Regions from separate parts of the Microbacterium sp. DMC48 genome, predicted to be linked through region 2. Evidence: predicted binding sites of a transcription regulator. Region 2 holds the regulator's gene; each other region holds the start of a gene.

Region 1 (9,819 bases), on a different contig from region 2:
ATCGGCGCCCTCCACCTGTCCCTCAGTCACGACGCGGGCCTGGCGACCGCGTACGTCATCGCCGAGTCGCAGGAGAGCGCATGAGCAGACTCCCCGAGGGCGTGCTGCGCGAAGCCGTCATCGACACCTCCGCGATCACCGCGAACGTGCGGCATCTGCGACAGCTCACGGCATCCGAGATCATCGCCGTCGTCAAGGCGGACGGGTACGGGCACGGCGCCGTGCGGGCGGCCCGCGCGGCACTGGAGGGCGGTGCGCGCCGCATCGGCGTCTCCGACATCGACGAGGCGCTGGCCCTGCGCCGTGCCGGCATCGATGCCCCCCTCGTCGCCTGGCTGCACGCACCCGGAGCCCGTTTCGCCGAAGCCGCCTCCCGCGGCATCGAGCTCGGCGTCTCCAGCCTCGATCAACTGCAGGCCGCCGCCGCGGCGGCGACGGGGGATCGCCCCGTGGGCGTGCACCTGAAGATCGAGACGGGTCTCGGCCGCAACGGACTCGCTCCCGGCGACTACGCGGTCGCCTTCGCCGAAGCGGCCCGCCTCGAGCGCATCGGGCGTCTGCGGGTCGTGGGCATCTTCAGTCATCTCTCCAACACGTCCTCCGCCGACGACCGCGCCGCGATCGAACGCTTCACGGACGGGCTCGCGCTCGCGGCATCCCACGGTCTCGCTCCGCAGCTGCGGCACATCGCCGCCTCGCACGCGGCCATCGCCCTGCCCGAGTCGCGCTTCGGGTGCGTGCGGCTCGGCATCGCGATCTACGGGCTGTCGCCGTTCGCCGACCGCACGTCCGCCGAACTGGGCCTGCGGCCGGCGATGACCCTGCGCGCCGCGGTCGCGGCGGTGCGGCGCGTGCCCGCCGGCCAGGGCGTCTCGTACGGCTACGCCTACCGCACGACGCAGCCGACCACGCTCGCGCTGATCCCCGCCGGGTATGCGGACGGTGTGCCGCGCGCAGCGTCCGGCGGCGGCGCCGTCCGCATCGACGGGGAGGTCTTCCCCGTCGCCGGCCGCATCGCGATGGACCAGTTCGTCGTCGACGTCGGCGACCACCCGGTCGCCGTGGGCGAGGAGGCGGTGCTGTTCGGCGACCCGACGCTCGGGGCGCCGCCGGTGGAGGTGTGGGCGGATGCCGCCGGCACGATCAACTACGAGATCGTCACCCGCATCGGTCCGCGCGTGCCGCGGCGCGAGGGCGCGGTGTGACCGCTCACCTGCGGGAATCCGCGACCCGTCCGCGGTGTTGCACGCCAGCGGAGAGAAGACGAAACGGTGATCGCATGAGCGGATTGGATGAATTCGTCGGGCAGCGCGAGATCGCCTCGCCCGCAGAGATGGAAGAACTGGGTCGGGCTTTCGGCCGCGCGCTGGGCGCCGGTGATCTGGTCGTGCTCACGGGGCCGCTGGGCGCGGGTAAGACGACGTTGACGCGCGGTATCGCCGCCGAGCTGGGGGTGCGCGGCCGCGTGCAGAGCCCGACCTTCGTCATCGCCCGCACCCACCCCTCGCTCGCCGACGGTCCCGCGCTCGTGCATGTCGACGCCTACCGGCTCGGCACCGACGGCGAGCTCGACGATCTGGACATCGACTTCGCCCACGCGGTCGTCGTCGCCGAGTGGGCGGCGCCGTTCGCGGATGCCGTCGCCGACCGCTGGTGGGAGGTCGAGATCGACCGGGGCTGGAGCGGCACCGGCGTCGACAACGCCTGCGGCACCGCCGGTCCCCACATGGCCGCGATGGAGGACGCCGCACCACGGCTCGTCCGCATCACCCGCCACGGGTGAGCGCTCCGGCGGGCGTTCACCCCGATTACCCTGGAGGGGTGATCCTCGGCATCGACACCTCGCTCGGCACCGCCGTCGGCGTCGTCGATCCCGACGGCGCGGTCCGCGCCGACCGCACGAGCGACAACCCACTCGGCCACGCCGAAGTCATCGGCGACCTCCTGCGCGACGCGCTCGCCGACGCGGCCCGGGGCCCGATCGGACAGACCGGGGCGGCAGAGCCGGTCAGCCTCACACACGTCGCCGCCGGCATGGGGCCGGGCCCCTTCACGGGGCTGCGGGTGGGTATCGCAGCCGCGCGCGCCTTCGCTCTCGCGCGGAACCTTCCGGTCGTCGCCGTGCCCAGTCACGACGCGGCGGCCCTGGCGATCCTCCTCGACGATGCGATCGCCGATCCCTACGCCGAGGCGCGCCGGTTCGCCGTCGTCACCGACGCCCGCCGGCGTGAGGTCGCGTACTCGGTCTACGAGGGCATGGATGCCGACGGCATCCCGATCCGCACCGCGGGACCAGCCCTCGCCCTGCGCACCGATATCGACGCGGTGCTGTCCGCTCACGAGGCGGACCGCGTCGAGGTGACGACGATCAGCGCGGCCATGCTCGCCGTCGTCGCGGCGCGCGCCGTCGCCGCGGGACGCGAACTCGCCGGTGCCGAGCCGTTGTACCTGCGTGCTCCCGACGTGACGCTGCCGAAGAGCGTCATCCGCCCGGGCGTCGAGGGGCGCGCATGACGCTGCGCGCCGCCACCGTCGACGACCTCGCGGAGATCATGGACCTCGAACGCGCGTCGTTTCCGACCGACGCGTGGAGCGAGCCGATGATGCGCGAAGAGCTGCTCTCACCCCACGCGCACTACCTGGTCGACGTGGAGGCGGGGCGGTTGCTCGCATACGGCGGGGTGCGCGCCGTCGCGCGCGCCGCCGATGCCGACATCCAGACGATCACCGTCGCCGCGTCCGCGCGGGGCCGCGGGCGGGGGCGGACCTTGCTGCGGGCGCTGCTGGAGGCAGCGCGGCAGCGCGGGGCGCGCGAGGTGTTCCTCGAGGTGCGTGCCGACAACCCGACCGCCGCCGCACTGTACGTCTCGGAGGGGTTCCTCGAGATCGCGCGTCGCCCCCGCTACTACCAGCCCGACGACGTGGATGCCGTCGTCATGAAGCTCGATCTCCTCGCCTGGGCCGCCGAGCGAGACGCACAGACGCAGACCGGGGGAGTGTGCTCATGACCGTTCGTGAACCGCTTGTGCTCGGCATCGAGACCAGTTGCGACGAGACCGGCATCGGCATCGTCCGGGGCCGCACCCTGCTCAGCAACACCATCTCGAGCTCGATGGACGAGCACGCCCGCTTCGGCGGGGTCGTGCCCGAGGTCGCCGCCCGCGCGCACCTCGAAGCTCTGCAGCCGGCGATCGACGCGGCCGTGGCCGAGGCCGGCATCGCCCTCACCGACGTGGATGCCGTCGCCGTCACGAGCGGGCCGGGCCTCGCCGGAGCGCTCATGGTCGGCATCGGCGCCGCCAAGGCGCTCGCCGTCGGCCTCGACAAGCCGCTGTACGCCGTCAACCACCTCGTCGGGCACATCGCCGCCGATCTGCTCACCGGCGAGGACGTCGACTACCCCACCGTCGCGCTGCTGGTCAGCGGCGGACACACCTCGCTGCTGCTCGTGCGCGATCTCGTGAGCGATGTGGAGCTTCTCGGCGAGACCCTCGACGACGCCGCCGGTGAGGCCTTCGACAAGATCGCCCGGATTCTCGGACTGCCCTACCCCGGCGGACCGGAGATCGACCGCGCCGCGGCGGGCGGCGACCCGGCCGCCATCCACTTCCCGCGCGGGCTGTCTCGCGCCTCCGACATGGCGGCGCACCGCTACGACTTCTCCTTCTCCGGTCTGAAGACGGCCGTGGCGCGCTGGGTCGAGCAGGCCGAGGCCTCGGGGCAGCAGGTCGCGGTGGGAGATGTCGCGGCATCCTTCCGCGAAGCCGTCGTCGATGTGCTCGTCACCAAAGCACTCGATGCGTGCGCGCAGCACGGCGTGCCGCGCCTGCTGCTCGGGGGCGGCGTCATCGCCAACCGGCGCCTGCGCGAGGTCGCGCTGGCGCGCGCGGCCGAAGCGGGAGTCGCCGTGCGCATCCCGCCGCTGAGCCTGTGCACCGACAACGGGGCCATGATCGCCGCGCTCGCGTCGGAGCTGATCGCGAGTGGACGCGCTCCCTCGAGCCTCGCCTTCGGTGCCGACTCGACGTTGCCGGTGACCGAGATCCAGGTCGCCGGGGAGGCCACGGGATGAGCGACGACCGCCCCGACACGGCGCCCGACGACGTTCCGCCGCCGCGCATCGACGCCCGTCTGGAGGCGCCATCGGCCGACGTCGCGCCCGCGGGCACGGCGGCCCTGCCCGGAGCGCATCGCGGCGGCTTCCAGCGCGAGCTCACCGAGCCGGTGCCGGTTGCGGTCGGCGCGCCGGTGGAGCCGGATGCCGCGACCACGGGGTCGTGGACACCCGAACCCGACGTGCGGTGGGCGCCGACGCCGCCGGTGCTGCCTCGCAGCGCCTCGTGGGCTCTCGCCCTCGCCGTCGTGGCACTGATCGTCTCGCTGGTCGTCGGCTGGGGCGTGCTCATCGGCATCCTGGCCGCGGTGCTCGCCGTGGTCGCGCTGCGCCGTCCCTGGGAGAGTCGGGCCGTCGCGGTCTGGGCGCTGTGCCTGAGCCTGCTGTCGCTCGCCTACAGCGCGGGCTGGCTGTGGTGGGCGTCGACCCAGGGGCCGCTGTTCGGCTGACGGCGCCGCGCCGGCGCGATCGGCGTCAGCGGGTGACGCGCTCGGCGAGCAGCGCGACGCGTGAGGTCCCCGCACGCGTGAGGATGAGCGTCGCGGCGCGCGGACCGGTCAGCTTCAGCTGGGTGCGAAGGATGGCGGGGTCGACGTCGACGCCGCGCTTCTTGATCTCCAGCGTTCCGATCTCCCGCTCGCGCAGGGCGCGCCGGAGCGCCTTCACATCCGAGGGCAGCTCCTCCAGGATGCGGAAGGACTGCACGAAGGGGCTCGTGATCTCGGCATCGGAGGTCAGGTAGGCGATGCCGGGGGCGAGCATTCCGGCGTCGAGGCGGCGAGCCACCTCGCCGATGAGGCGCGCACGGATGACAGCGCCCTCCGGCTCGTGGACGAAGGCGCCGAGCGGCCGTGTCTCGGCATCCTCGGCATCGGACGCAGCGGTCAGCTCGGCGGCGCTGTCGGAGCGGACGACGAGGGCCGAGCGGCGAACACCGTCGCGAGCGAGCGTTCCGGTCCAGACCACGAGCTCGATCGTCGACCCGTCGACGCTGATCCACTGCGCCTCCGCATCCGCGGGGATCTGTGCCCGGTCGAAGGCCGGTCCGAGTTTGATGCCCGCGGGCATCCGCTGCGCCAGCGCGAAGACCCATTCCAGCGGCGGCGACCAGTCGCCCGCGGCGACCCGCACCGTCTCGGTATGGCCGGCCGTGCGTCGGGCCGGATCGAGCCACACCGCCTCGACGCCGTCGAGGGCGACCTCCTCGGCGCGGGCATGGCGCACGGTCGCGGACTCGCCGAACGGGGCGAGGTTGTACGCGGCCAGGGCGGCCGTGGTCTCGTCGGCGTCGACGGCCAGCACGTCGAGGCCGATCCCGGCGAACGCGAGCGCATCGCCCCCGATGCCGCAGCCGAGGTCGGCGACGCGGTGCACTCCGGCGTCGCGGAACCGGCCCGCGTGGCGGGCGCCCACCGACAGCCGTGTGGCCTGTTCGAGACCCGCCCGCGTGAACAGCATGCGGTCGGCGAACGCCCCGAACTTCGCGCGCGCCCGCGTCCGCAGCCGCGCCTGGCCGACGGCGGCCGAGACCAGCTCGGGCGTCAGGCCCTGCGCCCGCAGCCGCGACACGGTGCGCGCCACCTCGTCGGCGGAGTCGATCGCGCCGAGCTCATCGGCCAGCCGCAGCCCCTCGGGGGTGAGCAGGGCGGTGAGCTCGGCGCGTTCCATCCCGCCAGCCTATGCGGGGCTGCTCAGCACCCGCTCACCTTCGTCCAGCGCGATGCCGACGTCTGCTGCAGACTCGTCACGGTCGCATCCCCCTGCCCCAGGTAGTCCAGGCTGCCCACCGCGTAATACGGGTTGTAGGGATTGACGCCGTAGCTGGTCGCCCGGCCCGCGGCCTTGTGGGCGGCATTGGTCGCGCTCACGCACGTCGCGCCCGGTGCGGTCGGCGTCGGGCTGGGGCTCGCGGTCGGCGTCGCCGTCGGCGTCGGCGTGGGCGTCGGCGTCGGACTCGGTGTCGCCGCGCGGTCGACCCGCCGGTTGTGCGCGAAGAAGAAGCCGGTCACGTACGCGGGGTAGTCGATGCTGTTGGTCGAGACGTACGAGCCGCCCGGCCCGCCGCCGGCCGGCCAGTTGTGACCGAGGCCGGTGTTCTGAATGAGCGAGACGCGCGGACCCGCGGCATCCGCGTACATCGTGCCCGACCCCGCCGTGTTGGTGCCGGCCAGCCCCGCCAGCGAGAACGTCGACGACGACCCGGCGCCGTAGATGCCGGCCATGATCTGCGCGTTGAGAGTGTTGTAGCCCGTCGCGACCGTGGTGTCATTCGATCCGTAGATCACCGAGGTGAGCTGGCTCGAGAACGATGCGGATGCCGAGCCGGCGAAGGTGCGGCACGTGGCCGTGCCCTGAGCCTGCGAGACGGCGACGCTGCCGATCTGTCCCGACGTCGTGCCGACGGTGGGTCCGGCATTGATGCCGATGCCAGCGAACACGTCGGGGGCGAGGCACCCCATCACCATGGTCTCGCCGCCGCCGGAGGACAGGCCCGAGAGGTACACCTGCGCCGGGTCGATGCCGAGCGCCGCGCGGCCGGTGAGCGCCGACACCAGCGCCAACAGGTTGTCGTCGTGGCGGGCGGGTGCGGTGCGCGAATGGTTGCCGTCGTAGTAGTCCCAGCATCCGAGCACCACACCCCCGCCCGGGGCGTCGGGAAGGGCGACGACCATGCCGTACTGCTCCGCCGTCGCGGCCCAGTTGCCGGCGGTCTGCAGAGTCGACGCCGTCTGCACGCACCCGTGCAGGCTGATCATCAGCGCGCGACCGTTGCCCAGCGTCGCGGCGCTCGCCGGCGTGTAGAGCCGCACGCTCATGCCCGCGATCGACTCGGTCGTCCACGACCCCGTCGCCGCCGCAGCGGGGCTCGCTGCCGGTGCGGCCAGGAGAGCGCCGACAGCCAGGGCCGCCGCCGTCAGGGCCGCGGCCAGCGCGCGTCGCCGCCGATGAGCGGGGTGATCCGTCGTGAGGTCGGGGGTGGTCATCGGTCGACTCCGATCCCGCTCCCGCCATCGTCCGGGCACCGTTGCCCGGTCGTCCCGGTCGTGGGAGCGCAGGTCCGATGGTAAGTGAAACATGATTCATGTAACAGGGGGGGTGGTGGTCTCGCAGAGTTGGCACTCGCGTTGCACGAGTGCCAGCCGCGCTCTAGACTTCTGTTAGCACTCCACCCCTGTGGGTGCTAACGAGTCTTGAAGCATCACGCCCAGCAAGAAAGAGGTAGACCGTGTCGGTTTCCATCAAGCCGCTCGAGGACCGCATCGTCATCAAGCAGGTCGAGGCTGAGCAGGTCACGTCCAGTGGCCTCGTCATCCCTGACACCGCCAAGGAGAAGCCCCAGGAGGGCGAGGTCGTGGCCGTGGGCCCCGGCCGCATCGACGACAACGGCAACCGCGTGCCGCTCGACGTCGCCGTCGGCGACCGCGTCATCTACAGCAAGTACGGCGGCACCGAGGTGAAGTTCGGCGGCGACGAGTTCCTCGTCCTGTCGGCCCGCGACGTTCTGGCGGTCGTCGTCCGCTGACGATCGCACACGACGATGGCCCCCGGCAAAGTCCGGGGGCCATCGTCGTTGACGCGGATTGGCGGAGGAACGACGACCAACGGCAGGATGCCTCGGCATCCGTCGGTCCGAAGATGTCACGACCGTCGTAGGCTTTCTCTCATGACACCCGCCGAGACCGCACGTGAAGAGCGGCGCGGGGGGATCTACGCCTTCGCGGCGTACTTCCTCTGGGGATTCATGCCCCTCTACTTCCTGCTGCTGGCGCCCATCGGGCCGTGGGAGATCGTCGTCTGGCGCATTCTCTTCTCCCTCGCGTTCTGCGCGATCCTGCTGACGCTCACCCGCACGTGGGGCAAGCTCATCGCGATCCTGCGTGATCGACGGCTCGTGTTCTGGACGATCATCGCGGGCCTGCTGATCTATGTGAACTGGCAGGTGTTCCTGATCGGCATCCTCACCGGGCACGTCATCGAGGGGAGCCTCGGGTACTTCATCAACCCGATCGTGACCGTGCTGCTGGGTGTGATCGTGCTGAAGGAGCGTCTGAGGCTGGCGCAGTGGATCGCGATCGGGTTCGCGGGACTGGCCGTGATCGTCATCATCGTCGCCTACGGATCGTTCCCTTGGATCGCGCTGACCCTGGCGGCGAGCTTCGGCACCTACGGTCTCGTGAAGAAGCAGATCGGTCCTCGGGTCGATGCGATCAGTGGCCTCACCCTGGAATCTCTCTGGCTCACCCCGATCGCCCTCATCCAGCTGGTCGTGGTCGCCGCCACCACCGGCCTCGTCTTCGGCACCCAGGGCGCCGGGCACACCGTCCTCGTCACCCTTGCCGGCGTCGTCACCGCTGTTCCGCTGCTGCTGTTCGCCGCGGGTGCGCGACGGGCGCCGCTCACCGTGATCGGCTTGCTGCAGTTCGTGGCCCCCATCCTGCAGTTCATCATCGGCGCGTGGATCCTGCACGAGCCGATGCCGCTCGAACGCTGGATCGGGTTCGCGCTGGTGTGGGTCGCGCTGGTCGTGCTGAGCGTCGATTCCGTGGTGTCGTCGCGGCGGGCCCGAAACGTCTCGGACGTCGCCGATCTGGTCTGAGAACGTCTCGACGACGTGAGCGGCGCCCGCGCGACGTTCATAACGATTGCGTCGCGGTGCTTCTCTTCGATGCGTGCGCGAAACATCCTGGTGACACAGCAGGTTTAGCGTTCAAGCCAGACCGCGGAGCCCGTGCGCCGCGCGATGTCATCGAAGAAAGGGAAGAACCCATGGTTCATCGCAACAAGGCGCTCATCGCCGCGTTTGCGCTCGCGGGCGCCGCGTCGCTCGCCCTCGCAGGGTGCTCCAGCTCGGGCGGAGGCGGCACCACGTCGGCTCCCACGGCAACCTCGACGGGGTCGGCGGACCCTGCCGCCGCCTGCACGCCCGGCACGCCCTCGACCGGACCGTTCACTCTCGCGACGATCCTGCCGCAGACCGGTTCGCTGGCCTACCTCAACCCGCCCGCCGAGGCCGGCTACGGCCTTGCCGTCGAAGACATCGACGCCGCCGGCGGTGTGCTCGGTCAGCCCATCAAGGTCGGCCCCATCACCGACTCCGGCGCCTCGTCCGACCTGTCGGTCTCCACCGCCTCGGCTGCGCAGATCGCGTCGTCGGACGCTCAGGTCGTGCTCGGTGCCGAGTCCTCGAGCGTCAGCCTCAACTTCGTCGACACCATCGTCTCGAAGTGCAAGGTGCAGATCTCGCCGGCGAACACCGCGACCGAGCTCTCCGGTTACTCCAGCTACTACTTCCGCACCGCTCCGCCGGACACGGTGCAGGGCTCGGCGCTGGGCAACCTCGTCATCGGTGACGGCGTCCAGAAGGTCGCGTTCATCGTCTTCAACGACGCGTACGGCACCGGCCTGCGCGATGTCGTCGAAGACACCGTCACCAAGGCGGGCGGCGAAGTCGTCTACGGCGCCAAGGGCAAGGGCCAGGAGTTCGCTCCCGGTCAGAAGACCTTCTCGTCCGAGGTGTCGGCGGCTCTGGCGGCCAAGCCCGACGCGATCGTGATCCTCGCCTTCGACGAGACCAAGCAGATCGTCCCCGAGCTGAAGGCTCAGGGCTGGGATCTGTCGAAGACGTACCTCGTCGACGGCAACACGGCCGACTACAGCAAGGACTTCGAGGCGGGCACGCTCACCGGCGCCCAGGGCACCATTCC
Region 2 (9,819 bases):
GGTGCAGCAGTCCGTGCGTGGTGAGCAGGATCAGCTCGTCGACGGTCGTGTGGCCCGCCGCCTGGGCCTGCGTCTCGGCGACCTGGGGGCAGAGCACGATGTCGCCCAGCAGACCCGGCGGCGTGGGCTGCTCCTGCGTTCCCGGTCGCAACTCGTCCATAGGGAAGCTGAGCACATCGGTGGGACCCGGTTCGTCCATCCACTGCACGTGCAGGGCCTCCATCGCGCCCTCGTCGACGAGGAGGATCGCGACATCGGCATCCGGACTGACGTGCAGCTCGGCGAGGTTGTTCTCGGTCAGACGCAGCAGCACGGTCTCGTCGATCTCGACGCCGGACTCATTGGTGATCTCGATGGTCATGAGCGTCCTCGCTGTGTTCCGTGGGGGCCTTGGTGTCCCCGGTTGTCCCGGGGCGGCAGGTGGTCTCTCGGTCCGCTGGAGCGCGGGATGCCGCTGCGCCGCTCGGCGCGGTTGGCGAACTCGGCGGCCTCGTCGCGCTCTCGCCGCGCGGCGAGACGCTGCTCGTCGTACACGCTGTACGCGTCGACGATCCGGCCGACGAGGCTGTGGCGCACCACGTCCTCACTCGTCAGCATCGCGAAGTGGATGTCGTCGATGTCCTTCAGCACGCGGGTGACCAGCCGCAGCCCCGAGGCTCCTTGCGGCAGGTCGACCTGCGTGATGTCACCGGTCACGACCATGTGGGTGCCGAAGCCCAGACGCGTGAGGAACATCTTCATCTGCTCCGGCGTCGTGTTCTGGGCCTCGTCGAGGACGACGAACGAGTTGTTGAGCGTCCGCCCGCGCATGTACGCCAGCGGAGCGACCTCGATCGTGCCCGACGCCATGAGCTTGGGGACGATCTCGGGGTCCATCATCTCGTTGAGCGCGTCGTAGAGCGGGCGCAGGTACGGGTCGATCTTGTCGGTCAGGGTGCCGGGCAGAAAGCCCAGGCGCTCCCCCGCCTCCACCGCCGGTCGAGTCAGAATGATGCGGTCGACTTCCTTGCGCTGCAGGGCCTGAACGGCCTTCGCCATCGCGAGGTAGGTCTTTCCGGTTCCGGCAGGACCGATGCCGAAGACGATCGTGTTCTCGTCGATCGCGTCGACATACCGCTTCTGACCGAGCGTCTTCGGGCGGATCGTGCGCCCGCGCGAGCTGAGGATCGCCTCGCCGAGCACTTCTGACGGGCGTTCGCCGGAGTCGGCGCGGAGAATACGGTTCGAGGTCTGCACGTCGGAGGGTTCGAGACCGTGACCTGCGCGGGCCATGGCGATCAGCTCGTCGACCAGAGCGCGGGCGCGGGCGACGGAGGCGGGAAGGCCGGTCAGTGTGATCTCATTGCCGCGCACGTGCACCTGCACGTCGGGGTGTTCGCGCTCCACGACCCGCAGCAGCCGGTCCTGCGGTCCGAGCAGCTGGACCATCGCCACGCCGTCGGCGAGAATCCGGTCGACGGCGGGTGCGGTCGCGTACGCGTCGTCGGTGGAATCAGCCACCGAGGCTCCCCTCGTCCAGTCCTCCCGCGAGCACGTGCGCGTGGACGTGGAACACGCTCTGGCCGGCGGCCGGACCGGTGTTGAACACGAGGCGGAAGTCGCCGTCGGCGTGTTCGGCGGCGAGCGTGTTCGCCAGCCCCACCATCTCGCTCATGAGAGCCGGGTCGGATGCCGCGAGCTCGACGACGTCGCGGTAGGCGGCGCTCTTGGGGATCACCAGCAGGTGCACCGGTGCCTGTGGTGCGATGTCGCGGATCGCGAACACGTTCTCGGTCTCGGCAAGGATCTCGGCCGGGATCTCGCCCTCCAGGATGCGCGTGAAGATGGACGGTTCGCTCATACTCCGAGTGTAGTCAGCGCCCGTCACCAGCGGCCGAGGCGGGCGTTGACCACGGCGAGGGCAGCCGGTCCCGCGGTGGAGGTGCGCAGCACCGTGTTGCCGAGGCGGACGGCGATGGCTCCGGCATCCGCGAGCGCGTCGAGTTCGTCGGGGGCGATGCCGCCTTCGGGGCCGACGACGAGAACGATCTCCGCGCCGTCGGCCACAGGGACGGCGCTCAAGGCCGTGGCGGCTGTGGGCTCCAGCACGAGAACGCGCGCGTCCGCGGCACGTGCGGCGAGGCCGGCGACGGACACCGGCGCCGACACGCGCGGAACCCATGGGCGGTGCGCCTGCTTGGCGGCTTCGCGGACGATGCTCTGCCAGCGTGCGACGCCCTTGATGGCCTTGTCGTCGCTCCAGCGCGATACGCTGCGCGCGCCCTGCCACGGCACGATCTCGTCGACGCCGAGCTCGGTTGCCGCCTGCACCGCGAGCTCGTCGCGGTCGCCTTTCGCAAGCGCCTGAGCGAGCACGAGGCGCGGGCTGGGTGGCGCGGCGACGGTGCGGGCGGTCACCGTCACCGCGACGCGTTTGGGTGCGGATGCCGCGACGACACCGGTGAGCCAGACGCCGGCACCGTCGCCCACCGTCACCTCTTCGCCGACGCGGACGCGACGCACGACCGCCGCATGATGAGCCTCGGCACCGGCGATGATGATCTCGTCGCCCGGAGCGGCGTCGGCGACGGCGGGCCCGTCCTCCGACGGCTCGTCGACGAGGAAGTGCAGAGCCATCTCAGCCGCGGAACCGGTCGCGCAGCTTCGAGAACATGCCCTGGTGGAACTGCGCCAGGCGGGGAGCCGGGGCCTTCGTCCGCTTGGCGAAGTCCTCGATGAGTGCGCGCTCCTTGGCGTCGAGCTTCGTCGGCGTGACGACCTGCACGCCGACCCGAAGGTCGCCGCGTGTGCCGCCGCGCAGGGGCGTGATGCCGCGGCCCTTGATCGTCAGGACGTCACCGGACTGCACTCCGGAGCGCACCTCGAGGTCGACGTCGCCGTCGAGCGAGGAGATCGTGGTGTGCGTGCCGAGGATCGCATCGGGCATCGACACTTCGAGGGTGGCGAGCAGGTCATCGCCTTCCCGGCTGAAGACCTCGTGGGTGGCGACGGTGACCTCGAGGTAGAGATCGCCGTTCGGACCGCCCGCGGGGCCGACCTCCCCGGAGCCCGGCAGCTGCAGGCGGAGTCCGGTCTCGACGCCCCCGGGGATGTCGACCGAGACCGTCCGCCGCGCGCGGACGCGGCCCTGGCCCTGGCAGCTCGCGCACGGGTAAGGGATCGTGGTGCCGTAGCCCTGGCAGGTGGTGCAGGGCTGAGAGGTGACGACGTTGCCGAGGAGGCTGCGCACGGTGCGCTGCACCTGACCGGATCCGTGGCAGATGTCGCAGGTCGCCGGTTGCGTCCCGGGCTGGCAGCACGATCCCTGGCACGTCTCGCACAGCACCGCCGTGTCGACCTCGATGTCACGGTGGGTCCCGAACACGACGTCGCCGAGATCGAGGGTCACCCGTACCAGCGCATCCTGGCCGCGCTCACGGCGCGAGCGCGGCCGGCCGGCGCGCGCTCCGCCGCCGCCGAAGAAGGTCTCGAAGATGTCGCCGAAGCCGCCGAAACCCGCGCCGCCTCCGCCGAAGGGCGAGCTGTCGCCGCCCATGTCGTAGCGCTGGCGCTGCTCCGGGTCGCTGAGGACGTCGTAGGCGTGGGTCACGAGCTTGAAGCGCTCGGACGCGTCCGCTCCCGGGTTGACATCGGGGTGCAGTTCGCGCGCGAGACGCCGATACGCCTTCTTGATCTCGTCGGGGCTCGCATCGCGGGATACGCCCAGGACTTCGTAGTGGTCGGCCACAATCGCCTTTCCTGCCCTTGCGGGCGCGGGTCGGTGTTCGGGAGCGGATCGCTCAGCGGGACGTGTCGTCCTCGTCGAGCAGTCGGCTCAGATAGTGCGCGACGGCGCGGACCGCCGCGAGGTTGGTGGGGTAGTCCATTCGGGTGGGGCCGAGGAGGCCGACGCGCGCGCGTGCACCCGTCGCGTCGTACTCGCTCGTGAGGACCGAGGCTTCCGTGAGCCCGAAGGGCTCGTTCTCCCGGCCGATGCTCACCGCGAGTCCCTGGTCGTCGGCGACCATCTCGCCCATCAGACGCAGCAGGGTGACCTGCTCCTCGATGGCCTCCAGCAGCGGGTAGATGCTCCCGCGGAAGTCGCTCTCGCGCCGCGCGAGTGTCGCGCTCCCGGCCATCACGAGCCGGTCCTGGCGGAAGTCCTCCAGTTCCTCGCCGACGATCCGCGCGACGGTGCGCAGCGCGGCATCGATGCGGGTGCCGTCGGGGGCTGACGCCGAGAGTTCGACGATCGCGGCCGCAGCCTCCGCGACGGGCTTGCCCGTGACCAGCCGCGAGATCGCCGTCTTGACCTGCTGGGCGGCCTCTTCGGTGAGTTCCTCGGCGAGGAAGGCCACGCGCTGGGAGACCCGGCCGGTGTCGGTGACGACGATGACGACGACGCGTGCTCCGCCCAGGTGCACGAACTCGACGTGAGTGACGTTCGCGCGGGCGAATGACGGGTACTGCACGATGGCGACCTGGCCGGTGAGCTGTGTGAGGGCGCGCACGGTGCGCATCAAGAGTTCGTCGAGGTCGCCCGGGTCGGTGAGAAACGACGAGATCGCCGAACGCTGCGCCGTCGAGAGCGGGCGCAGCTCGGCGAGATGGTCGACGAACACGCGATATCCCTTGTCGGTGGGCACGCGTCCGGAGGATGTGTGCGGCGCTGCGATGAGCTCCTCGTCCTCCAGGAGCGCCATGTCGTTGCGGATGGTCGCGGCGGACACGCCGAACTGGTGCCGTTCGACGATCGCCTTGCTGCCGACGGGCTCGTGGGTGTCGACGTAGTCCTGCACGATCGCGCGGAGGACCTGCAGGCCGCGTTCCGAGACCATCGCTCCTCCTTATTGGCACTCAGGGTGATCGAGTGCCAATATTACCGCGATCGTGTGCTCAGGCGGTGAGGGCGCGCACCACGGCATCCGCCAGCAGACGTCCACGGCGAGTGAGGACGACGCGACCGCGCACGGCGGATGATCCCTCGATGAGCCCATCGGCGATGAGCGCGGCCACCGCGTGGCGGCCCTCGCCGGTCAGCTCGGCCACCGCGATGCCCTCCGCGATGCGCGAGCGCAGCAGGACGTCCTCGAGTCGCCGTGCGGCGGCATCCGGGCGCTCGCGAGCAGCCGCAGGAGAGGTGCCGGCGGCGAGGCGCTGTGCGTATGCCGCGGGGTGCTTGACGTTCCACCATCGCAGTCCGTCGACATGACTGTGCGCCCCCGGCCCGTAGCCCCACCAGTCCGTGCCGCGCCAGTATGCGAGGTTGTGGCGAGAGCGGTGGGCGGTGTCCGTCGCCCAGTTCGACACCTCGTACCAGCCGAATCCGTTCGCGGCGAACGTCGCGTCGGCCAGCTCGTACATGTCGGCCTGGAGGTCGTCATCCGGTGCGGAGACCTCGCCGCGGCGGATCTGGCGCTCGAGCTTGGTGCCCTCCTCGATGATGAGCGCGTACGCGGAGATGTGATCCGGTCGCAGCGCCACGGCTGCCTCGATCGAGCGGCGCCAGTCGTCCAGCGACTCCCCCGGTGCACCGTAGATCAGATCGACGCTCACGTCGAGGCCCGCCGCGCGTGCCGCGTCGACCGCCGTCTGCACGGCCGCCGGATCGTGGGTGCGGTCGAGGGCGGCGAGCACGTGCGGCACGGCCGACTGCATGCCGATCGACATGCGGGTCACGCCGGCCTCGGCGAGCTCGTGAGCCATCGCGACGGTCACGGTATCGGGATTGGCCTCGACGGTGACCTCGGCATCGGTCGTCAGCGCGAAGGCCGAGCGTATGCCGTCGAGCATCCGGGCCAGATCCCCCGCCGGCAGCAGGGTGGGTGTGCCGCCACCGAAGAACACCGTGGATGCCGCGCGCAGCGGTCCCCGCGCCGACAGTACGTCGCGGGAGAGCGCGATCTCGCGGAGAACCTCGTCGGCGTACGCGTCCTGGCGAGCGCCACGCAGCTCTGTGGCCGTGTAGGTGTTGAAGTCGCAGTAGCCGCAGCGCACGCGGCAGAACGGCACATGCAGGTAGACGCCGAAGTCGCGGGCGGCCTCGATCGTGATGTCCGGCGGCAGCGCGCCGTCGAGCGGAGCGGGATCGCCGAGGGGAAGGGCGGAGCCCATCAGGCCGGCGTCGTGTACAGCGGTGAGAGGGCGCGCAGGTACCCGCGGAAGAGCTCGCGCCGGCGACGCTTCACCAGAGCCGGAACGACGCGGTAGAGCGTGGCGACGGGACGGTCGAAAGCGCGCACCGTGAACCGGACTTCGTCGTTGTCCGCCCAGGTCACGACGAACGATTCCTCGCCACTGACGACGGAGTCCCCGACGGTTCCGAGTGCAAACCCCACGCGTCGCGGCTCTTCGATCGCGTAGATGACGCGCAGCTCACCGTCCGCGTTCATGCCCTTGACATGTCCCCGCACCCGTACGGTCGTTCCCGCCGCGACGTAGGGCGTGCCGTCGGCGTCGAAGCGCTGATCGGCGTCCATGCGGCTCGCCACCGTCGGATTGCCGTCGACGTCGTAGCCGACTCCCGTGTACATCGGGCCGGCAGCCGGACGCACGTCCGAGATCTCCAGCCCCGCACCGCGCAGCGCCGTCCACGACAGCAGCGCGTCGGCCGATGACTCGAAGCGCGCCTTCCCGCTGCCGAGCAGCCAGGAGTCCTCCGCCGGAACGCTGTTCTCGGGCGGATAGCTCATGAGGTCGTGCGCCTGCGTGGCGCCGACGGCGGCATAGTCGACCGTGTCGTCCTGAAAGCTTCCGCGACGCATGATGTCCAGCCTAACCGGGGCGTCCTGCCTACTTCTTGTCCTTGCCCTCGACATCGCCGGAGAGCGCGGCGATGAAGGCTTCCTGGGGCACCTCGACACGACCAACCATCTTCATGCGCTTCTTGCCCTCCTTCTGCTTCTCCAGCAGCTTGCGCTTACGGGTGATGTCGCCGCCGTAGCACTTGGCGAGCACGTCCTTGCGGATGGCTCGGATGTTCTCGCGCGCGATGATGCGTGCGCCGATGGCGGCCTGGATGGGCACCTCGAACTGCTGGCGCGGAATGAGCTTGCGGAGGCGTTCGGTCATCAGAGTGCCGTACGCGTACGCCTTCTCGCGGTGGACGATCGAGCTGAACGCGTCGACCTTCTCACCCTGCAGCAGGATGTCGACCTTGACCAGATCGGCCTCCTGGGATCCGGCGGGCTCGTAATCGAGGCTCGCGTAGCCCTGTGTCTTCGACTTCAGTTGATCGAAGAAGTCGAAGACGATCTCGCCGAGCGGCATGTTGTAGCGCAGCTCGACCCGGTCCTCACTGAGGTATTCCATGCCGAGGAGCGTTCCGCGGCGCTGCTGGCAGAGCTCCATCACCGTGCCCACGTAATCCTTGGGCAACAGGATGCCGACCTTGACGACCGGCTCGGAGACACTCGCGACGCGCCCGTCGGGGTACTCGCTCGGGTTGGTGACCGTGACCGACTCGCCCGTGTCGGTCGTGACCTCGTACGTCACCGAGGGTGCCGTGGTGATGAGGTCGAGGCCGAACTCGCGCGACAGGCGCTCCGTGATGATCTCCAGGTGCAGCAGGCCCAGGAACCCGCAGCGGAATCCGAAGCCCAGGGCGACGGAGGTCTCCGGCTCGTACTGCAGCGAGGCGTCCGACAGCTTCAACTTGTCCAACGCCTCACGCAGGTCGGCGTAGTCGCTGCCGTCGATCGGGTAGATCCCGCTGAACACCATCGGCTTGGGGTCGGTGTAGCCGGCCAGTGCTTCGCTCGCGGGCTTGCGCTGGTTGGTGATCGTGTCGCCGACCTTCGACTGGCGCACGTCCTTCACGCCGGTGATCAGGTAGCCCACTTCGCCGACGCCGAGGCCCCGGGTCGGAACCGGCTCGGGGCTGGAGACACCGATCTCGAGCAGGTCGTGCGTCGCGCGCGTGGACATCATCTGAATGCGCTCGCGCGGCTCGAGCTTGCCGTCGACCATGCGGACGTACGTCACCACGCCGCGGTAGGCATCGTAGACCGAGTCGAAGATCATGGCGCGCGCCGGGGCCGCGGCGTCTCCGACCGGGGCGGGGATGCGCTCGACGATGCGATCGAGCAGCTCCTCCACCCCCATGCCCGTCTTGCCGGACACCCGCAGCACGTCGGCGGGGTCGCCGCCGATGAGGTTCGCAAGCTCTGCGGCGTACTTCTCGGGATCGGCGGCGGGCAGATCGATCTTGTTGAGAACCGGGATGATCTGGAGGTCGTTCTCCAGCGCCAGGTAGAGGTTCGCAAGGGTCTGCGCTTCGATTCCCTGCGCGGCGTCGACCAGGAGGATGGCGCCTTCGCAGGCGGCGAGCGAGCGCGAGACCTCGTATGTGAAGTCCACGTGGCCGGGGGTGTCGATCATGTTCAGTGCGAAGGTGCCCTCGGCGGTGGCCCAGGGCATGCGGACGGCCTGCGACTTGATGGTGATGCCGCGCTCGCGCTCGATGTCCATGCGATCGAGGTACTGCGCACGCATGTCGCGGTCCGAGACCACACCGGTGATCTGCAGCATGCGGTCGGCCAGCGTGGACTTGCCGTGGTCGATGTGGGCGATGATGCAGAAATTGCGGATCAGCTCTGGAGGGGTCGCAGACGGCTCGAGAGGCTTCAGGGCGCGGGGTGACATGTCCCGTGCAGTCTACCGGCGTCTGCAGGGCGGGCCCCGCGCGACCGCGCGCGGGACTTTAGCCTCTCCCTCACGCGACGCGCCAGGGCTGCGCCGGATGAGAAAGAGTTAACCGCCCCTTCTCTTGCCGCCGCGATCCGCGCCACGGAAGCTCGATCTCACGTTCGATGGGACCGGATGTCGTGCGGCGTTCACTTCGGTGAAACCTTTTCGTCTCACAGCCACCTCATCATCGGCACTCAATCACCGAAGAGGACCGCCGTGTATGCGGCTGTCCGCTGTTGCATGCGAAACCAGGGAGAACACGTGTCAGATCCGACACGGGACGCCACGCGTCCCACCGCCGAGAGGCGGAACAGGCGCGCGATCGTCGCCGCCATCACCGCCGGAGCCCTCGCCCTCAGCGGCGCGGGATTCGCGACCATTCCGGCTCAGGCGGCCGTCTCGCCGAACGCCGCCGTGCTGATCAACGAGGTGTACGGCGGGGGCGGCAACTCCGGCGCCACCTACACCCACGACTTCGTCGAGCTCGTGAACGTCTCGTCGGCGCCGGTCAGCCTCGACGGCTGGACGCTGCAGTACGCCGCAGCAGGCGGCGACAAGAAGTTCTCGGCGCAGCCCCTCAGCGGCACCATCGCCGCCGGACACACCTTCCTCGTCCAGGAGGCGAAGGGGCAAGGCGGGACGACGCCCCTTCCGACACCGGATGCCGTCGGCTCGCTCGCGCTGAGCGGGACGACCGGCAAGGTGGCCCTCGTCTCGAATGAGACCATCGTGACCGGACCGAGCGACGCCGACGTCGTCGACTACGTGGCCTGGGGTTCGTCCGCGACCCCCGCGGCCGGCTCGCCCGCACCCGGTACCGAGAACCCGACGAGCATCTCGCGCGACGCGTCGCACACCAACACCGCCGTCAACAGCGCGGACTTCGCCGTGGGCGCCCCCACTCCGCAGAACTCCGGTGCGGGCACGGAGCCGACGCCCGCGCCGACCGGCACCGCGTCTCCCTCTCCCGAGCCCACGACGACGTCCACCCCGACGCCGCAGCCGACCTCGACGGGAACCCCCGGGACCGAGACGATCACACCGATCGCGGCGATCCAAGGCTCCGGCGACAGCACCCCGCTGAACGGCCAGACCGTCACGACCGAAGGCGTCGTCACCGCTCAGTATGCGACCGGCGGCTACAACGGCTAC
Region 3 (9,819 bases), on a different contig from region 2:
CGAAAGGGCCCCGACACGGACGTGTCGGGGCCCTTCGGCGTGAGGGGACGACTCAGTGGTCGCCGCGGATCTCTTCCTTGATCTCGTTGCGCTTGTGGACGGAGTCGCGCTCGGCTTCGGCCTTCTTGACCTCGGCGTCGGCCTTCGCCTCGTCGATCTTGTCGGAGACACGGTCGACCGTGTCCTCGAAGCCTTCCTTGATCTTCCGGCCGGCCGTCTCGGCCGCGTCCTTCGCGTCGTCGATGAAGCCCATGGCGACTCCTTTCATCAGGTCGGACTTCCACGGTACGAACCCTCTCCGCCACACGAAAGGGCTTGCCGCCGGTGCCGTGCCCGTGCTAGCCGCAGCCCGTGCGGTCGCCGCAGCCCGCGCTGGTGGGCGGGCGCGCACGACCCCTAGGATGGCGCCGTGAACAACACCGGCACTCTGGACCAGTGGCAGGCGGCTTTCGGCGGCGGCACCGGTCTCGTCCTGTTCGTCGTCTATTACGTGCTGCTCGCCGTGGCGATGTGGAAGGTGTTCAGCAAGGCCGGATACCCCGGCATCCTCGCCCTCATCCCCATCGTGAACTGGTTCATCCAGGTGAAGATCGCAGGATTCTCGGCGTGGTGGGGGTTGTTGGCGATCGTTCCGATCGTCAACGTCATCTTCTTCATCATCGTGGCGATCCGCATCGGCCGCGGGTTCGGGCACGGCGCCTTCTTCTCGATCGTGCTGCTGCTGCTGTTCGCCCCCATCGGGTTCTTCATCATCGGCTTCAGCTCCGATCGGTACACGTCGCCGGCCTGAGCGCCCGTCGCGCATTCCGTCCCGACGTCGGTCTTCCCTAGGATCGAGGGGAGGGGATGCCGTGGTCAACGAGAAGCGCGTACGCACCCGTGACGTGGTCGCGGAGGGGCTGTACATCGCGTCCGCGGCGACGCGGCTGAGCCTGAAGAACACGATCCTCGTCCACATCCTCGCCGAGGGAGAAGACTTCGACCTCGATCGGTATCTCCCCGAGGCCAAGGAAGCCCTGGAGACCCTCGCCGCGGAAGCGGAGGACGATGCGGCGCGCACCGAACGGCAGCGTCGCGCAGCCCGCGGCCGCCACACCGACTCGGACGGCACGCACGATTATCGCAGTCGCGATGTGCGCAACCTGCGCCGCCGCCAGAAGCAGTCGCTGCACGTCGCCCATGAGCTGCGGCGTCGCGCCGACGACACCGAAGAGTTGCGCAAGCTCGTCCTGGACGCGCGGGATGCCGCGTGGGCAGAGGTGGCCGGCAACATCGATCGGACGCTGCGGATCGAGGCCGCGCGCCCCGATCTCGACCCGGACTACGAGCGTATGCGCACGGCGCGGATGCAGGCACTGCGGCTCGTGGACCTTCCGAAACTTCGCGCCCATCGGCGCAGCGTCGCGGCTCAGCAGAAGCAGCAGGACCCCGATTCGTCACATCCCGGCGCGTAGGCTAAGCTGGTCCTCGGCCCTCCAAGAGGTGCCGGAAACTGCGCCCGTAGCTCAATGGATAGAGCATCTGACTACGGATCAGAAGGTTAGGGGTTCGAGTCCCTTCGGGCGCACACTGTGTTGAGACAGTAACGAGAAAGGCCCGCGGCACGCCGCGGGCCTTTCTCGTTCTCCGGCGGCATCGGCGATCGCGCGTGCGTGAAGAAGTGTGACGATCCCGGCCCCGACGCCTGCGCGGCGACCTAACGTATCTGCGTGGCCACTTCCGCCCCCGCCTCCGTCCGCCCCGCCGGCATCGATCCCCGGGGTCCGCGCTTCGCGGCATCCATCACCGCCGTGCTCCTGCTGGCCGGCACGTTCCTCGCCCTGCTGGGAACGTCTGCGCGCGAGGCCGCGACTTTCGCCGAGAGGCTCGCCGATCCGGCGTTCCTCCTACTGCTCGGCGTCGACCTCCTCTTCGTGTGGGGTTTCGCCGCTCCGCGGACCGCGCCGTGGGGTGCGCTGTACCGGGTCGCCATCCGTCCGCGCCTGCAGCCGCCGGTCGACCTCGAAGACCCGCGTCCTCCGCGCTTCGCGCAGGTCATCGGATTCGTCGTCGTGACGGTCGGCCTCGTGCTGCACGTCGCGGGCATCGCGTGGGCCCTGCCGATCGCCGCGGCCCTCGCATTCATCGCCGCGTTCCTCAACGCCGCCTTCGGCGTGTGCCTCGGCTGCCTGCTCTACCTCGCGCTCGCCCGTGCCGGCGTGTTCCGCCCGCGGGGCGGCCTGCTGGGCGCCTGAGGGACGTCAGGCCGCGCCCGTCAGACGGGCGTGACGCGCAGCCACACGAACCCGTGCGGGCGCAGTGCAAGACCCTCGTCGAGGTCGACGCTCGCGTCGTGTACGGGGTCGAAGGCGGTGCGCTCGAAGCCCGACAGCGTGAGCGGATCGATCGTGACCTCGGCGTCGCCGACGTTCGCCAGCACCAGCAGCGTGCTGGTCTCACCGGGGCGCTGGTAGCCGATGACGGCGGGGTGCGGGGTATGGAAGGGGATGAGCGCGTTGCCCGCGAGCTCCGGAGACTGCTGGCGCACCGAGATCAGCTTGGTGAGTCGGCGGAACACCCGCCCGGCCGGCGTGGTGTCGTCGTCGCGCTGCGCGTAGGCATCGCGCGGACGATGGCCGCGGTGCACCCAGCGGGTGTCGCCACGGCGAACCGGATCGTCGGCGTAGGAGTAGTCGTTGAGCTGTGCGACCTCGTCCCCGAGGTACAGCAGGGGGATGCCGCCGGTCGACAGTGCCAGGGCGTGCGCGAGGATCACGCGATCCTCCCCGCCCGGATCTCCCGCTTCGATACCGGCCAGGGACGCCGTCGTCCCGGTGACGCGGGCATCGCCGGTGACGGGGTTCTCCTGGAAGGCGACGCCGCGCGCGAACGTTCCCTCGTGGCGGCCCGTGTAGAAGCGGTTGAGGAACTGTCGGTGGGTGTAGCCGTCGATGCCGAGCTCGGCCGCGTCTTCGTCGGCGAACGTCCACCCGATATCGTCGTGGCTGCGGACGTAGTTCACCCATGCCGTGCCGGCCGGCAGCGCGTGGCGTCGATCCAGCGCCTGCTGCAGGAGCCGGCCGTCGCGCGTGGCGAGCGCCTCCCACGTCAGCGCCATCTGCAGCGGGTTGTACGACAGCTCGCATTCTTCGGCTGAGATGTAGCTGACGACCTCGTCGGGGTGGACGATCGCCTCGGACTTGAAGATCATGCCGGGCGCGGCCATCGCGAGCACCGCGTTGAACGCCTGCAGCAGCAGGTGGGCTTCGGGCAGCGACTCGCAGGACGTTCCCAGACGCTTCCAGATGAAGGCCACGGCATCCATCCGGAGCACCTCGATGCCCTGGTTCGCCAGGAACAGCATCTCGCCCGCCATCGCGCGGAAGACGGCGGGGTTCGCGTAGTTGAGGTCCCACTGATAGTGGTAGAAGGTCGACCAGATCCAGCGGCCGTCCTCGAGCTGCACGAACGATCCACGGTGATCGTCGGGAAAGATCTCGCGCGTCGTGCGCTCGTAGGCGTCGGGCATCTGTCGGTCGGGGAAGATCAGATAGAAGTCGGCGTAGTCGGGGTCGCCCGCCACGGCCTTCTGAGCCCACTCGTGCTCGTTGCTGGTGTGGTTGAAGATGAAGTCCAGCACGAGCGAGATGCCCGCCAACCGCAGCTCTGCCGCCAGCTCGGCCAGTTGCGCCATCGTGCCCAGGCTCGGGTTGACGCGCCGGTAGCTCGAGACGGCATAGCCGCCGTCGTTGTCGCCGGCGGGGGCGTCGAACAGCGGCATGAGGTGCAGGTAGGTCAGCCCGAGTTCGCGGAACGAGGGGATCAGCTCGCGCACGCCGGCGAGGTTGCCGGCGAAGCGGTCGACGTAGCAGACGCCGCCCAGCATGCGCTCGGACTGGAACCACTCGGGGTCGGCGGCGCGCTGCGCGTCGTGCACCTTCAGGTCGAGAGGGCGCGCATTCCACGAGGCGGATGCCGCCGCCACCGTGGCCGCCAGCTGCTCGCGGCCGTCGGTGCGCTCGCCGTAGAGGCGGGTGAAGAGGCCGTGCAACCGCGGGAACTGCTCATCGAACCGGGTGAGGAACGCGTCGTCGAGGCGCCCTGCCGCCTCGCAGGCCTCGAGCGCCGCGACGCGATCGGCGTCGGACGTGGTCAGTGCGGTCATGGTTCCCCCTCCGGTCTCAGCGTATCGGGCAGGGCCCGGCGCGGCGGGCGGCGTAGGCTCACACACGTGAGTGCGTACGTCTCGGCGTTCGACCTGTTCTCCATCGGGGTAGGACCATCGAGCTCCCATACGGTGGGCCCGCTGCGCGCGGCCCGAGATTTCGCGCGCCGTGCGGTCGATCTGGCAGGTCTGGCGCGTGTCGAGTGCGCACTGTACGGGTCGCTCGGCGCCACCGGCATCGGACACGGCACGCCCGACGCGGTCGTCGCGGGCCTGCAGGGGTTCGCGGCCGAGACCGTCGATCCGGCGCGCGTGCGGGGCGCCTGGACCGATTGGGTCGACGGCGCGCACCTCCTCCTGGACGGTCGCATCCCGATCCCTTTCTCACGCTCAGACATCTCGCTCGCACCGCGGACGCGTCTTCCCGGACACCCCAACGCGATGACCCTCGTCGCCCGCGATGCCGCCGGTGCGGTGCTGCGCGAGGACACCTACTACTCGATCGGTGGAGGGTTCATCCGGCGCGAGGGCGAGTCGGATGCGGTGGCCGCGGCATCCTTCCCGCTGCCGTACGCGACGGCGGCGCAGCTGCTGGACGTCTGCGATACCTACGGGCTCACGATCGCAGAGGTCGCCCGGCGCAACGAGGAGGCGCTGCGACCGGAAGCAGACGTCGCGGCCGGGCTCGACGCGATCTGGGACGCCATGGCGGCATGCGTCGATGCGGGCCTGCACGCCGACGGGGTGCTGCCGGGAATGCTGAAGGTGAAGCGGCGTGCGGGCGCGATCCGCGCGCAGCTGGAGAGCGTCGAGGCGATGGGGCGCGAGCTTCCCGGTGAGTGGCTCGGCGCGTTCGCGCTGGCTGTCAACGAGGAGAACGCCGCCGGTGGACGGGTCGTGACGGCGCCGACGAACGGTGCTGCTGGCATCCTTCCGGCCGTCGCGATGTACTGGTGGCGCTTCCTCGCCGATGCGGGCATCGGGGCGGAGAACGCGGTCACTCCCTACGGCGAACTCGTCGGCTCGGCGCTTCTCGGGCTGCACGGTCCGGAGGGCGGCGAATCCGGCGATGCGGCCCACCGAGCCGAGGGCGTCGTCGCCACCGCGCAGGAGCTCGCCGAGGCGAACCGTCGTCGCGGCATCCGTCGATTCCTCTTGACGGCCACGGCTCTCGGTTCGCTCTTCAAGGCCAACGCCTCGATCTCGGGAGCCGAGGGCGGGTGTCAAGCCGAGGTCGGCTCGGCGTGCGCGATGGCGGCCGGCGGCTTGACCGCGGTGATGGGCGGCACGAACCGCCAGATCGAGAACGCCGCCGAGATCGCGATGGAGCACCATCTGGGTCTGACGTGCGACCCCGTGGGCGGACTCGTGCAGATCCCCTGCATAGAGCGCAACGCGATCGCGGCATCCACGGCGGTCACCGCCGCGCGCCTCGCGCTGCGTGGCGACGGCACGCACTACGTACCGCTGGATGCCGTGGTCGAGACGATGCGTCAGACCGGCATCGACATGTCGACCAAGTACAAGGAGACCAGCGAGGGCGGACTCGCCGTCAACGTCGTGGAGTGCTGAACGGCGGCCGCAACCGCTCGTGTTCGCCATGCGTGAACCATTGGCACTCTCATGGGGCGAGTGCTAATCTGATGGTGGTTGAGTCGATGAGGCTCAACTTTGACAGACCATCACAGTGACACACGACAAGGAGAGAACAATGGCCACGTATGACCCGTTCCGTGACCTCGACCGCATCGCGTCGGGCCTCTTCGACACGCGCCGGGGACCCCGCCGGATGCCGATGGACCTTTACCGCGACGGCGACCACTACGTGCTCAGCGCCGACCTTCCGGGAATCGACCCGGGCTCGGTCGACATCGATGTGGACGGCCAGCTGCTGACCATTCGTGCCGAGCGCACCCTCAGCGAGGGCGACGGCGTGAAGTGGATCACGCGCGAGCGTGAGACCGCGAGCTTCCTCCGCCAGCTGAACCTCGGTCAGGGAATCGACACCGATGGCATCGCCGCCACCTACAGCAACGGCGTGCTGACGGTCACGATCCCCGTGAGCGAGAAGGCGAAGCCGCGCAAGGTCCAGGTCGTCGCCGATGGCGCGGCGCCGACGATCCAGGCGCACGAATCCGCGCAGGAGCCGCAGCCGGTCGAGCAGTAGTCCCGCACCGCGCGCAGCCGCCCCGTGTCCGCGAGGACCGGGGCGGTTCGCGTGCGCACGCTAGTGTCGAAGCACCCGCCGGAAGTACCAGCACTCGGAACGTCAGCAAGGATGCCGATGACCGCACCCCCCGTCGCGCGCGAGCGCGAGATCACCGAACCCGTCGCCCTCACCGGTCCCGATGGTCGACTCAACCCGGAGGCGATCGGCTTCGCCCGCGCGCCGCTCATCGACACCCGTGGCATCGGGCGCGGACGTTTCGTCCGCTCGTGGGGACGCAACAAGCGCTGGGAGTACTGGAACGTCATGACTCCCACGCACATCGTCTCGCTCACGGTGTCGTCGCTGGACTATGCGGCCGTGCACGAAGTGTGGATCCACGATCGAGCCACGACCCGTTCGTGGGGTCGCAGTGTGACGGTGCTGCCGTCGCGGGAGGTGTCCCTTCCCGCGTCGCTCGGCACGGGCATCGCCATCGCGCGACACGCGGATCTCGCCGCGACGATCACTCCCGCCGAGCGGGGAACGCTCTGGCGTCTGCACGCGGAGATCGCGGACGCGTCTTTCGATATCACGGTGCGCCGCCCGCCCGGACACGAGCTGCTGGCGGTCGTCGTGCCGTGGTCGTCTCGGCGCTTCCAGTACACCGTGAAGGATGTCGCACTCCCGGCATCCGGGGTGCTGACGCTCGACGGCATCGACTACGACGTCGGGCAGGGATCGTGGGCGGTGCTCGACCACGGGCGGGGGCGCTGGCCCTACGACGTGTCGTGGAACTGGGGTGCGGGATCGGGCACCCTCGCAGACGGGCGCAGCCTCGGCATCCAGGTCGGGGGACGGTGGACCGACGGGACGGGCTCGACGGAGAACGCCGTCGTGCTCGACGGCGTTCTGCACAAGATCTCTGCGTCGGTGGTCTGGGAGTATGAGCGCGCCGCGCCGTTGCGTCCGTGGCGGGTGCACGGGGGAGGCCTGGATGCCGTGTTCACCCCGTTCTACGACAAGAAGTCGGCGACGAACCTCGGCGTGGTCTCCTCGCGAACGGATCAGTGCTTCGGCACCTGGTCGGGGACGTTCGCGGGGGACGGCGGCGTGATCGCGTTCGACGGCATCGAAGGTTTCGCGGAGGATGTCCGCAACCGGTGGTAGCCGGGGAGAGGCCAGAGGAAGGGGCAAGGATGTCGTTTCAGGCATATCTCGACAACATCGAGGACAAGACCGGGCGGACGCCACAGGAGCTCGTAGACGAAGCCAGCGCGAAGGGCTTCGGACCGGGGACGAAGGCGGGTGAGATCGTCGCATGGCTCGCCGAGGACTACGGGCTCGGGCGCGGGCACGCGATGGCGCTCGTGCACGTGATCACAAAGGGGCCCAAGATCGCGTCGACCCACGTGGGCAGCGGCACGTCGCACAGCGACGAGAGCGACACCCTATGGCTCAAGGGTAAGGCGACGAACCCGTCGCGCGGGTTCTGACGGCTCAGGCGCCCCGCAGCTTCGTCGTCAGCCGTTGCAACTGTGCCAGCTCGTCGTCGCTGAGCACCGACATCCGCTCGGCGATCGATCGACCGTGCACGGTCGCGAGGCGCCGGAAGGCGGCCACCCCCCGTTCGGTCGCGCGGACGACCGCGCCGCGCCCGTCGAGCGGATCGACGCACTTGCTGATGAGGTCGCGGGCGACCATGCGGTCGACCAGTCGCGAGACGCTCGGCTGGCTGATGAGCATGTTGGCGGTCACGTCGCGCAGGCGCGCACTGTTGTCATCACCCCGGACGACGGTGAGCAGCACGTCGTATTCGGCCTGTGTCAGTTCGTCCTCGCCGAAGTCTTCGCTGATCTCGCGCAAAATCTCGTGCTGCGCGCGAAAGAGGCTCTCCCACGCGGAGATGGCGAGGCGGCGGTCGGTCATGGCGTCAACTGTACTGGGCAGCTCGGACGACGCCCCATAGGCTGATGTGCATGGGGCGCGTACGTGCACGAATCGTCGGCGTCGCGCTCGCGATCGTCGGTATCGCGGTCGCGGTGGCGGCCGGAACGGCGAGCCCTGCGTGGGCCGGAGCGGCGAGCCCTGCGTGGGCCGGAGCGGCGACAGGGGTCGACGACTTCTCCTTCTCGTCGATGACGGTCGACTACACCCTGACGCGGGCCGCCGACGGCACCAGTCGGCTGCGCGTCGTCGAGACGCTCGTCGCACAGTTCCCTGACGCGGATCAGAACCACGGCATTCGCCGCCAGATCCCCGACTCCTACAACGGTCAGCCGCTGCGCCCCTCACTCGTCTCGGTGACGGACGGCGACGGATCACCACGACCGAGCGAGGTGGAAGATCAAGACGGCGTGTTCTCGGTCGTCTCGCGGTCGGACGAGTACCTGCGCGGTGCGCAGACCTTCGTCCTCACCTACACGCTCGAGAACGTGACGTGGGTCTTCCCCGACTCCGGCCTGGAGTTCTACTGGGATGTCAACGGCGTCGACTGGGGTCAGTCGTTCGGGCGCGTCACGGCTCGGCTGCACCTGGACGCCCCACTCGCGGCATCCCTGACGGGGAGCATGTCGTGCTACCAGGGAGTGCAGGACGCCCACACGTCGTGCGCGTCGATCTCGTCGGCGCCGGATGCCGCGGGCAGCGCCGGGGGTGTCGTCGTCACGGCCGTCGCCGACGATGTGCAGCCGCACCAGACGCTCACGATGGCCGTCGGGTTCGCCGAGGGGACCTTCGCGACCTTCGATTCCGGATACCTGGCTTCCCCCCTCGGTTGGGGACAGCTGGGCGCCGGTGCGCTCGCCGTGGGAGCGGGTGTTCTGGGCCTGCGTGCGCGGCGGCGCGAGCTGGCGGATGAGCCCGGTCGGCCGACGATCATCGCGGAGTACGATCCTCCGCAGATCGTGGATGCGCTCGAGCGCGCCGTGCTGCTCGGACAGTCGTCGAAGGCGATCCCCGCAGAAGTGCTGGAGCAGGCGGTGCGCGGGTCGATCCGCATCCTGGAGTCCGACGGGCGTGGCTGGGGCAAGCCCAAGCTCATTGCGGAGTTGGTGGACCGCTCGAAAGCGGACGGCGACGGGATGATGCTCTTGGACGGGTTGTTCCCGGGCGGGATGCCGGGCGCGCAGTACCCGTTCGGAAAGCAGGACACGCGCTTCTCCAAGGTGGCGCAGAAGATCCTCGCGGCGGCGGAGACGGAGTTGGCCGTGCGCGGACTGCGCAGAGCGGTGCCGCTTCGTGCCCGCTGGTTGCCGATCCTGCTCGCCGTCGTCGGCGCAGGACTGGCCCTGGGTCTGGGCTTCGTCGCGATCGGAGCGTACGTGCAGCCGGCCCTTCCCTGGACGGTGATCGGCATCAGCGTGGCGATCGCGGTCGTGGTGATCGGCATCTGCTCACGCAAGCCCCTCACAGCGCTCGGAGCCGAAACCCGCGATCACCTGCGGGGGCTGGAGGAGTTCATTCGGTGGGCCGAGGCCGACCGCATTCGGATGCTCCAATCGCCGGCGGGGGCGGAGCGGGTGGCGGT

The links. The regulator HrcA, encoded in region 2, represses chaperone genes, less so after heat shock. The targets are predictions, from matches to a motif close to TTNGCACTCGNNNNNNNCGAGTGCNAA.
Region 1: the regulator HrcA is predicted to act here: its motif matches at 7,228-7,254, upstream of groES (co-chaperone GroES).
Region 3: the regulator HrcA is predicted to act here: its motif matches at 5,757-5,783, upstream of ACT53O_RS14195 (Hsp20/alpha crystallin family protein).

The regions. Positions count from the first base shown of each region.
Region 1 is NZ_JBQUZN010000003.1:485,814-495,632, reverse strand. It holds gene ACT53O_RS02310 (holo-ACP synthase) at 1-84, shown strand, start outside; gene alr (alanine racemase) at 81-1,205, shown strand; gene tsaE (tRNA (adenosine(37)-N6)-threonylcarbamoyltransferase complex ATPase subunit type 1 TsaE) at 1,280-1,783, shown strand; gene tsaB (tRNA (adenosine(37)-N6)-threonylcarbamoyltransferase complex dimerization subunit type 1 TsaB) at 1,822-2,514, shown strand; gene rimI (ribosomal protein S18-alanine N-acetyltransferase) at 2,511-3,008, shown strand; gene tsaD (tRNA (adenosine(37)-N6)-threonylcarbamoyltransferase complex transferase subunit TsaD) at 3,005-4,072, shown strand; gene ACT53O_RS02280 (hypothetical protein) at 4,069-4,563, shown strand; gene ACT53O_RS02275 (class I SAM-dependent methyltransferase) at 4,589-5,782, opposite strand; gene ACT53O_RS02270 (extracellular catalytic domain type 1 short-chain-length polyhydroxyalkanoate depolymerase) at 5,806-7,098, opposite strand; gene groES (co-chaperone GroES) at 7,341-7,637, shown strand; gene rarD (EamA family transporter RarD) at 7,779-8,711, shown strand; gene ACT53O_RS02255 (ABC transporter substrate-binding protein) at 8,882-9,819, shown strand, end outside.
Region 2 is NZ_JBQUZN010000004.1:333,265-343,083, reverse strand. It holds gene ybeY (rRNA maturation RNase YbeY) at 1-361, opposite strand, end outside; gene ACT53O_RS06900 (PhoH family protein) at 358-1,500, opposite strand; gene ACT53O_RS06895 (HIT domain-containing protein) at 1,493-1,840, opposite strand; gene ACT53O_RS06890 (16S rRNA (uracil(1498)-N(3))-methyltransferase) at 1,864-2,616, opposite strand; gene dnaJ (molecular chaperone DnaJ) at 2,618-3,727, opposite strand; gene hrcA (heat-inducible transcriptional repressor HrcA) at 3,780-4,817, opposite strand; gene hemW (radical SAM family heme chaperone HemW) at 4,876-6,093, opposite strand; gene ACT53O_RS06870 (DUF1990 family protein) at 6,093-6,743, opposite strand; gene lepA (translation elongation factor 4) at 6,772-8,622, opposite strand; gene ACT53O_RS06860 (ExeM/NucH family extracellular endonuclease) at 8,929-9,819, shown strand, end outside.
Region 3 is NZ_JBQUZN010000006.1:465,221-475,039, forward strand. It holds gene ACT53O_RS14160 (hypothetical protein) at 53-253, opposite strand; gene ACT53O_RS14165 (DUF5684 domain-containing protein) at 410-790, shown strand; gene ACT53O_RS14170 (hypothetical protein) at 852-1,454, shown strand; tRNA gene ACT53O_RS14175 (tRNA-Arg) at 1,495-1,567, shown strand; gene ACT53O_RS14180 (DUF4395 domain-containing protein) at 1,710-2,234, shown strand; gene ACT53O_RS14185 (amylosucrase) at 2,255-4,144, opposite strand; gene ACT53O_RS14190 (L-serine ammonia-lyase, iron-sulfur-dependent, subunit alpha) at 4,211-5,716, shown strand; gene ACT53O_RS14195 (Hsp20/alpha crystallin family protein) at 5,856-6,311, shown strand; gene ACT53O_RS14200 (DUF2804 domain-containing protein) at 6,429-7,460, shown strand; gene ACT53O_RS14205 (DUF4287 domain-containing protein) at 7,490-7,786, shown strand; gene ACT53O_RS14210 (MarR family winged helix-turn-helix transcriptional regulator) at 7,791-8,219, opposite strand; gene ACT53O_RS14215 (DUF2207 domain-containing protein) at 8,270-9,819, shown strand, end outside.